Regions from separate parts of the Pseudoalteromonas espejiana DSM 9414 genome, predicted to be linked through region 2. Evidence: predicted binding sites of a transcription regulator. Region 2 holds the regulator's gene; each other region holds the start of a gene.
What was found. The regulator sigma-54, encoded in region 2, starts transcription at its own class of promoters, with help from an activator protein. The targets are predictions, from matches to a motif close to GTTGGCACGNNNNTNGNNT.
Positions count from the first base shown of each region.

Region 1: a site for sigma-54 is predicted at 1,744-1,762, ahead of PESP_RS18580 (hemerythrin domain-containing protein). Genes of this name have one in related genera too.
Region 3: a site for sigma-54 is predicted at 1,660-1,678, ahead of PESP_RS07185 (NarK family nitrate/nitrite MFS transporter). Genes of this name have one in related genera too.

Region 1 is NZ_CP011029.1:381,168-384,450, reverse strand. Features, by position in the region: gene PESP_RS18600 (hypothetical protein) at 1-160, opposite strand, end outside; gene PESP_RS18595 (DUF6500 family protein) at 691-909, opposite strand; gene PESP_RS18590 (putative periplasmic lipoprotein) at 920-1,177, opposite strand; gene PESP_RS20660 (hypothetical protein) at 1,234-1,380, opposite strand; gene PESP_RS18580 (hemerythrin domain-containing protein) at 1,804-2,229, shown strand; gene PESP_RS18575 (hypothetical protein) at 2,313-2,726, opposite strand; gene PESP_RS18570 (TonB-dependent receptor) at 3,049-3,283, shown strand, end outside.
Region 2 is NZ_CP011028.1:3,214,336-3,217,618, reverse strand. Features, by position in the region: gene rapZ (RNase adapter RapZ) at 1-305, opposite strand, end outside; gene PESP_RS14600 (PTS sugar transporter subunit IIA) at 325-777, opposite strand; gene hpf (ribosome hibernation promoting factor) at 782-1,069, opposite strand; gene PESP_RS14590 (RNA polymerase factor sigma-54) at 1,097-2,596, opposite strand; gene lptB (LPS export ABC transporter ATP-binding protein) at 2,666-3,283, opposite strand, start outside.
Region 3 is NZ_CP011028.1:1,555,502-1,558,784, reverse strand. Features, by position in the region: gene PESP_RS07190 (bifunctional protein-serine/threonine kinase/phosphatase) at 1-83, opposite strand, end outside; gene PESP_RS07185 (NarK family nitrate/nitrite MFS transporter) at 93-1,562, opposite strand; gene PESP_RS07180 (HesA/MoeB/ThiF family protein) at 1,851-2,609, shown strand; gene PESP_RS07175 (ATP-binding cassette domain-containing protein) at 2,606-3,283, opposite strand, start outside.

The DNA.
Region 1 (3,283 bases), on a different replicon from region 2:
TCTGATTCACTAAAAAAGCATCCATTTCCACTGAAATAAGAGCAGATTTTGGAAATACTTCTAAAACACCATAATCACCTAAATTTACTGAAAGTAGCGCATTTTTACCACTCGATAAAAAAGTAAAGTCATGGTCACGGCGCTCACCGTCAATATACAATTTAGCACCCCCTATCCATGAGTTAATAATTTTTACTTTGTGATTTTTAACTGTAAATACAAATTTTTTCTCATTTTTAAATCCTTTTTAATCGCAAAACCGTTTTAGGGTAGCCTTCATGAATCACAGGATTTTATAGCCATACTATTCATAAAATTGCATGGTTTAAAAATTAAATGTATCTAATAGTAACCAATTTCCATATGCACGAGCTGCTGCCCCGCAATTACCTCACCTTGCTCGTTTTTTATTAGAGCCGTTAAAGGCGTTCGTGTACTTACTTCCCAATTAGCCAAGTTGAAGTCATCTACTTTTTATTAAGGTTTTCTATTAATTCTTGCTCTGGGTTTTCAATCAATTAAATGTGCATGTATCCCCGTGTGATTTAGTATTGCTTAGGCTTTATCACAAGGCAGCTACCTTACTTCAAACGAAGCATTCATGTATTATAATTTCAAGTTCATAAATAGCATCGTAAGTCATTGCCTATTATAAATATTATATTAATTTACATGCTAAACTTATGTTTATTATTTCTCATCAATAATTATTTGTTTTATTTTGTGCGCTTTTTCAAAGTGATCTAATTTATGGGTGTGTATCCACCAAGTTGCGGCTTGCATGAGGAGCTCCGGGTTGTCGTTTTTATTTGCAAAAAAAGCATAAAAAGAAAGCCCTACATTTTCGCCTTTGGCTGCTATTTTTTTATCGCACACAGCAACAATTTTTGCTCTTAACGCTTTATTCATTGCTTTTCCTTTAGTTAAAAAGCCCATTTAAAAAATGAGCCAGCGTTTGCAAAATACTTCTATCTAACACGCCATGATTCTCAAGCTTTTTATTATGTACATTTACTTTTGCAGCTTTGCATTCATTATTAAATGACTCATTTTTATGTGTTTGTGTTTCGTATGCAATATCAGCTTGCTCCATACACTTTGCAGAGCCCGCATAAGGATTTGCCGCACAGCCAGTTAAAAATATACACAGTAAGAATACAGTTAAAAATGCTTTCATAATCAATCCTCTTTATACACCCTTTTGCTTTAGATTATTGCTGTATGTTTGCTTAGTTAGTCGGTTATCAAAACAAGTAAATCAATAAAAAACACTGCAATTTCATCAATAAAAGCGTCGTCTTTAGCATCCTTTTTTATTTGAGCGCTAATACATTCATTGTAAACCTCTGAGCTTGTTTGGGTGCCATTTAGCTCAGTCATTTCAGCTTTTTCCCTGCATAAACTGTTACCGTAATGCGGCGCTGTACTACATGCACTTAATATTGCGCAAAATAGCAACGCGATTATTGGGCTTTTTGTGTTCAACCTTAAACTGTCCTCTTAGTTATGCCCCAAAGCTGTGTCCCTTACACTAAAGCGTCAATAAGGTAATGTTTTTAAATTGTACCTAAATAATATTATTACTTTATCACTGCAATAAAAAACACCGCCAGCAAATATTTGTAAGGTTCTGTAGAGCTAAAGCCTGAAAATATTGCACAAGCGTGCTTGTAAAACTTACAAGCCACATACTTCCACGAGCAAGCAAATAAATATAAGTTTATTAATTTCAACAATTTAATAAGTGGCACTTAGCTTGCTTTAACATTTGCAAGCAATTTAAGAGCAAGTAAAGGATTAGTTATGAATATATTTGAAGCGCTACGTCACGATCACGATAAACAACGTAAATTGGTAGATGCACTTATTCAAACGCACGGCGATACAACTGAGCGCCACAAGCTAATGGACGAGCTTAAAACAGAATTAGAAGATCACGCTAAATTTGAAGAGCGTTATTTTTATAACCCACTTATGTTTGATGATTTAACGCACGAAAAAGCACGCCACAGCGTTGCTGAGCACCATGAAATAGACGAATTAATTGAACAACTTGAAGATACCGAAATGAGCTCGTCTGCTTGGTTAGTTGCGGCTAAAAAGCTGCACCATTTAGTGCATCACCATTTAAGTGAAGAAGAACATGAAGTATTTCAATTAGCTGGTAAAGCTTTAACCGAAGGGCAAAAAGAGAGTCTAGCTGATCAGTATAACGACGCAATGCATTAAAACCGACTTCCATACACTCCCTTGTGTACTTATTGGTTATAAGCCTTATGGCTTATAACCATTTTTTTTGCTTTAAATAAAGGTTATTTAACAGTAAGTTTTACGTCTTGGTCACGTAATAAGTAAAGTGCAAAACACGCTGCCCACATTGGCCACGCTGTAAAAAATAGTAAGTTATTAAAGCCTTCAATATACTGGTTGTAAGATGAAAGCGTTGATAGGCCATGCATTACAAAAATAATACCGTATGTAAGGCGTTTTTTAATACCCGCCATAAAAGCCAACACTAAAATAAGTTGTAATCCACCCAGCACATAAGCAACAACATCAGTAGAGCCACTAATCCCATAAAAATGCTCAAAAATACGTGCGCTATGCCCAGGATTAACAAACTTATCAAACGTCCACATAATCATTACAATAAATACGCCTAAACGCAGTGAAAAAAGCGACCATTGCAGACGATTTTGAAAATCAGTACCTGTTGTACTAGTCATAAAGTTTCCTTAAAACTAAATAATGTAAAGTTGAAACTAGCAAGACCGCTCTTAAGCAATTTTATTTCACAAAAACAAAAATATTTTCAAACATTTACCTGTCCAATTTCAGCATTACTTTCGTACAGTACTTTTTATAATTAAAAGTCTGGCTTTAACCCTTAAAAGAAAGGTGCCAACTTAACCTTTAAAAGTTTGCCTCTATGCTAAGCTTTTAACGTTTCGTTCTAAAAAACAAAAAGAATTAATAATTAGTGAAAGTTATTCACAAACCCACAGGTCTTTATTGCCACATTAACACTAACCAAAATGAGAACCCCTTTTGAAACATTCATATTTGGCACTTTTTATATCCGCTTACTTAACACCTAATTTTTATGCTCATGCGGCGCAAACTGCAACAGAATCAGGCTCAATTGAACGTATTGAAGTTGCAGGCCAAACTATTAAATCTCAAGGGCTTTCTGTTAAAGATGCCACTGTAGACGGCCCTTTTGGTGATAACCTAGCACTGCAAGATATAGCCCGCTCGGTAACGCCTATTTCAAGCGAGCTAA
Region 2 (3,283 bases):
AAGCGGCGCGTTTCAGAAAAGCGTTTGATCAGTGTTTGATCGTCACTATCTAAGTAAAACAGTGTTGGTTTTGCAAAGTCAGGAAGGTATTCAAGAATATCGTTGAATTCGTCTTGTTGTTTTGGGATATTACGCACATCAATACTGACCGCTATTTTGTCGTAGTTATCTGATACGCTGCGTACCAAAGAGGGCAGTAAGTTTACCGGAATATTATCTACGCAATAATAACCCAAATCTTCAACTACGCGCAAAGCAACCGACTTTCCTGAACCAGAACGGCCGCTTATGATAATCAACTCCATTTATCGCCCTTAGTATTTACTACGATTGTTCAACAATAACGTTATACAGCTCAGCATCGGTTTTTGCACTGCGTAGCTGTTTACAAAATTCTTTGTTGCTCAGTTTATCAGCTATAGTTGCTAGAGTCTTTAGGTGCTGCTGGTTATCACCATCTGGTACGATGAGTGCCACAAAAATATCAACCGGGCAGTTATCTATCGCATCAAAGTTAACAGGTGTATCGCTAACAAGTACTAATGCAAGCGGCTCTTCTACGCCACCCATTCTGCCATGAGGAATCGCGATTCCTCGGCCAATACCTGTGCTACCTAGTTTTTCTCTGCTTGCTAATGCGTTGAGAATATCTTGCTGTGGTAAATAAGGTAATTTTTCATGAGCGAGTTCGCTAATGAATTCTAAAATTCTTTTTTTACTACTAAAAAGGACCGCAGCTTTGCTGCAGTCCTGGCATACTAATGTACTTAATTTCATAATATTAGTGTCTAGCGAGCTTCTCTTTATGTTTAATAACTTGGCGATCGAGTTTATCAATCAACGAGTCTATTGCGGCATACATATCTTGGTGCTCTGTAGAGGCAAATAAGTCTGCGCCACTTACATGAATTGTCGCTTCAGCTTTTTGGTTGAGTTTTTCTACATCGAGAATGACATGCACATTGCTAATATGATCTGAGTGCCTTTCCAGCTTTGCAAATTTATTATTTACATAGTCTTTAAGTGATTCAGTTACTTCTACGTGACGACCAGTTAGGTTTAGTTGCATAAGCATTTCCTCTTTGTTTTTTACGTCTTATATCAAACTCTTTCTCTGATTTGACGGTGGAATAGCTAGCGATTCACGGTATTTTGCTATTGTGCGTCTAGCTACTTTAATTCCTTGCTCTGCCAATATATCCGCAATTTTGCTATCACTCAATGGTTTAGCTGAGTTTTCCGCGGCAATTAGCTTTTTAATCAAGGCGCGTATTGCTGTAGATGAGCACTCACCACCGTTTTCGGTGCTTACATGGCTTGAGAAAAAGTATTTAAGCTCAAAAATACCACGTGGTGTATGCATATATTTTTGCGTAGTTACACGCGAAATTGTCGACTCGTGCATTTCTACCATTTCAGCAACATCGTTTAATACCATAGGCTTCATGGCTTCAGGGCCATGTTCAAAAAATGCCTGCTGCTGTTTTACAATACAGTTAGTTACTTTTAATAGCGTATCGTTTCTGCTCTCTAGGCTTTTAATAAACCATTTAGCTTCTTGCAGGTGAGAGCGAATAAATTGGCTATCACCCGAAGATTTTACGGTACGCGACATAGCCGCATACTGACTATTTACACGTATTTTTGGCATGCTATCTGGGTTTAACTCAACCACCCAGCGGCCTTTAATTTTTTTAACCGATACATCAGGTATAACATACTCAGACTCTTCCCTCACTATGGTATCAGCAGGTTTTGGGTTGAGAGTGTGTATTAATGTCATTACCTCTTTAAGCTCATCTTCTTTGAGCTTTGTTTTCTTCATTAATGTACGATAGTCGCGAGCTGCTAATAGATCAATATGATCGGTTAAGATCATTTTTGTTTGTTCTATTAAAGGTGTATCTTTATCAAATTGATTCAACTGTATACATAAGCACTCTTGTAGGCTTCGTGCTGCAATACCTACAGGGTCAAATAATTGAATTCGCTTTAAAACAGCTTCAATTTCATCAAGTTCAACTTCAACGTCATCATCGTGCTCTTGGTTAAAGCTTTCTAAAATTTCTTCGCAGCTTAACGTTAAAATACCTGAGTCATCTACAGCTTCTACAATGGCAATAGCAATTGCTTCGTCGGTAGGGCTAAAGGGTGTAAGTTGAAGCTGCCACATTAAATACTCATGAAGCGTTTCGGTAGAAGCACCTTGGTAAATAGACTCATCTTCTGGCATTGGGCCTGATGAAGCTGCAGGCGCGGCGCTCATGTATTCATCCCACGTAACATCCATTGCCATATCATCGCTAACGGTGTCTTTATTTAAAGCTTCACCGCTGTCTTGTTCGTATTCGCTGGCTGAATCGTCAGTTGATGCGCTTACGGTTACATCATCGGTGTCTGCTTTTTGCTCGTTTTTTCCAGCCGAATCTTCCGTGTAATCTTGCTCTTCAACTTCTAATAGCGGGTTGCTATCAAGTGCTTCTTGTATTTCTTGCTGGAGATCCAATGTACTGAGCTGCAGCAAACGTATCGCTTGCTGCAATTGTGGAGTCATTGTAAGTTGCTGGCCCATGCGCAGCTGTAATGATTGCCTCATGTATCTCTAACAATCCTTTTATGTTGTTATAATTAATATTAGCAGATGCTCAAAGGAGTGGCTTGATTGTTACAGCCTAAATTGCTCGCCTAAGTAAACATCGCGCACAGTTTTGTCGTTTAATACGTGTTCTGGAGTGCCAGATGCAATTAGCTCCCCATGAGAAACAATGTAGGCTTTTTCACAAACATCAAGGGTTTCTCTTACGTTGTGATCGGTAATTAGTACCCCAATCCCACGATTTTTAAGATGTTCAATTATTTTCTTTATATCTAACACTGAAATTGGATCAACACCAGCAAAAGGCTCATCCAATAAAATAAATTTAGGATTTGCGGCTAATGCGCGGGCAATTTCAACGCGGCGACGTTCGCCACCAGAAAGCGCCATACCTTGGCTGTCGCGAATGTGCTGAATACTAAACTCATCAAGTAGGTTGTTAAGCGTTTCTTCTCTAGCGGCTTTATTAAGCTCTTTTCGCGTTTCTAAAATCGCCATTAAGTTTTGATAAACTGTTAACTTTCTAAAAATTGATGACTCTTGTGGTAAATAGCCAATACCTAAGCGAGCACGGCTGTGCATAGGTAATAACGTAATGTCGTTATCATCTATTGAAATTTTACCTTTATCGCTAGGAACTAGGCCTACAATCATGTAAAACGTGGTGGTTTTACCTGCACCATTAGG
Region 3 (3,283 bases), 1.7 Mb from region 2:
TTTATACCTTTGCTGCTATAGCCACCAAACTCAACGTTAAGTTCGTTTTTAAGTGCGCTGGCTTTTTGGGTTTCATCAAACATAAGGTTGCCTTAAGTCACAGAAATAAGTTCAACGGTGCCATCTTCGTTTACTTCTGTGATATGGCCATCAGGTTCTTTCATAAATAACAAAGCACCTAAACCTAACAATGCGCTTGCCGCGATAATCATAAAGAATGTTTGGTAATCAACTAATGAAAGCGCCGTTAAATATACAACAGCTCCTACATTACCGTACGCTCCCGTCATACCTGCAATTTGACCCGTTAAACGGCGTTTAATTAGTGGCACAGCCGCAAATACAGCACCTTCACCTGCTTGCACAAAAAACGAACATGCCATGGCAGCGGCAACTGCAAGCCAAAGCGGCCAGCTAGCATCCACTAAACCCATAACAAAATAACCTACAGCTAAGCCGGTGGTAAGTACAATCAGTGTTTTACGACGACCCATTCTATCTGAAATCCAACCACCACCAGGGCGAGAGGCTAAGTTCATAAATGCATAGGCTGATGCAAGTAAACCTGCGTACACCATATCAAGGCCAAATACTTCCATAAAAAATAATGGCAACATAGATACAACGGCAAGCTCTGAGCCAAATGTTGTAAAGTACAGAACATTTAAAACAGCCACTTGCTTAAACTCGTAACGATGTGACTCTGGAACAGGTTGTTTAAAAATATGGCCGTTTATATCAAACGTTTTATACACTTCGTAAATATACAGCAGTACTAAAAACGCGTACGTCCCTATTACCAAATTTTCAGAAAGTAAGCTTGCGCCCGATGGCGAAAGCTTCCAGGTAAGTAGCGCTAAAGCACCGTACATAGGTAGTTTCATTATCAGCAGCAGTACAAAGTCGCCTTTACTGGTTACTTCCATTGCCCCTACTTTTTTAGGCTTAAAGTAAGTGCCGCCTTTAGGCGTGTCGGTAACGTTTATATACCAAATAACACCAAAAATTACGCTTAACACACCCGTTAAGCCAATCGCATAGCGCCAACCATCGTCACCGCCAAACATAAGCGCTAATACTGGTAATAGCATTGCGGCTGCCGCCGAGCCAAAGTTACCCCAGCCGCCGTAAATACCTTCGGCTGTACCCAACTCGTTTGCCGGGAACCACTCGCTCACCATGCGAATACCAACAACAAAACCCGCACCAATAAAACCAAGTGCAAAACGGGCAATAGCGGCTTGCTCAAATGTGGTAGCCATTGCAAACATAAAACACGGGATACTACATAAAATGAGTAGAGCTGCGTATACAATACGCGGGCCAAATTTATCGGTTAGCATACCTACTACAACACGCGCAGGAATAGTTAAGGCAACATTTAAAATAAGCAGTGTTTTTACTTGTGCCATAGTAATACCTAACGAACCCGCTATAGCACCTAATAATGGTGCATGGTTAAACCAGACAAAAAATGAGATAAAAAACACCATCCAGCTTAAATGCAGTATTTTCATTTTTCCGCTAAACGATATGAGATTAAACCCAGTACTCGGTTGCATGTTATTTTTTCCTTGTAACGATTATTGTTTTAAGCAGTACATACTACTTTGGTAGCATATATACCGCGCCAGTTGTTAATTTAACGTTAACCATATTCAGCAATTACTAAGCCAACAATTAAAAAATAACAAATTCAGTAAGTTACAATTTTCGCTATTGATAATAATTTCGCTTTGCACTATTTAAGTAGCAGCGATGGGCGTTAACAGTGCAAAGATTTTTAAAGCTTTACTTGCTCTAGGTTTTAACTACTTGGTATTGTTACAAAAAAATTTGAGCGTACATTTATGCAAAAACCGCCATTAACTTATCAACAGCAATTACGTTATTCTCGCCACATTATGCTTGTACAACTTGATATAGATGGACAAGAAAAACTATGGCAATCTCATGCGCTTATAGTGGGTTTAGGTGGCTTAGGCTGCCCGGTTGCACAGTACTTAGCTGCCTCAGGTGTGGGAACATTAACGCTTGTAGATAACGATCTGGTCGATGCTACAAACTTGCAAAGGCAGGTGCTTTATAAGCAAACAGATGTGGGAAGCTTAAAAGCACACGCCGCTAAAGCGCAGTTAACCAGCTTGAATGATGAAATAGATATACACACAATTGATGCTTTTTTAGATGAAGACTTTGCACTTAATACGCTATTAAACACTGTTGATGTGGTTATAGATTGCTCTGACAACATAGCCACGCGAAACCTACTCAATAGCGCCTGCTATAATACCAATACGCCGTTAGTATCGGGCTCTGCAATTAGAATGGAAGGCCAAGTTGCCTGTTTTACCATGGCACAAAATAGCCATTGTTATGGGTGCTTATCACAGTTATTTAGTGAGCAAACACAAAGCTGCTCAGAATCGGGGGTCCTTTCCCCAATTGTAGGGTTAATTGGCAGTATTCAAGCCACTGAGGCACTTAAATTATTAGCAGGCTTGCCGAGTAAACTCACTGAACAACTATTACTGGTAGACGGGCTTAGCATGGAGTTTAACCGCTTTAACATTACAAAAAATAAGCACTGCGCGGTGTGTGGTGCTTAATTAGTCTCTAGATTATTAATGCTAACGTACAGTAGCTCACCTTTATTTACCTCATTTTGCTGCCACTGGCGTTTTGATGCGGTGCAATAAATTAGCTGAGTATCGACGGTAATTGTAAGCTGGTATTGATTATTAATAAGCTTGGCGTGTTCAAATACACCTATGAGAACATTACAGTCACTCGTAGCACTAGGCTTAGCTTTGCTGCAAGTAATTTGCGCGCTTTCTACTATTAACTTTTGGTTTTTCTTGATGTGCTCAGGCGCTACATATAAGCTCTGATTACTGTTGTTTAGTGTAAGTTTGTACACCTGAAAATTTTCATCAAATTGTTGGTTGCTATAATTTAATACGCTTAACGGCGTTTGGTTGTTGCTTGCATAAATAGCATTGGCAACTTGCTGTGCATTGCCCTCCGCTAGCACTTTACCTTTAACTATGTGTAACAGGGTATCGCTGCAAAAAAGCAGCTCTTTTAAAGAGTGACTCACAATTATGAATTTAATGGCGTGCTGCTTATTTAGCTCTTGTACTGCGCTAAGCATATTAAAGCGAGTGTGCCAATCTAGTGCGCTAAAGGGCTCATCAAGTAATATTACCGATTGTCCGCTTAAAAGTGTTCTGCCAAAAATAACGCGCTGTTGCTCACCGCCCGATAAGCCCGATACATCACG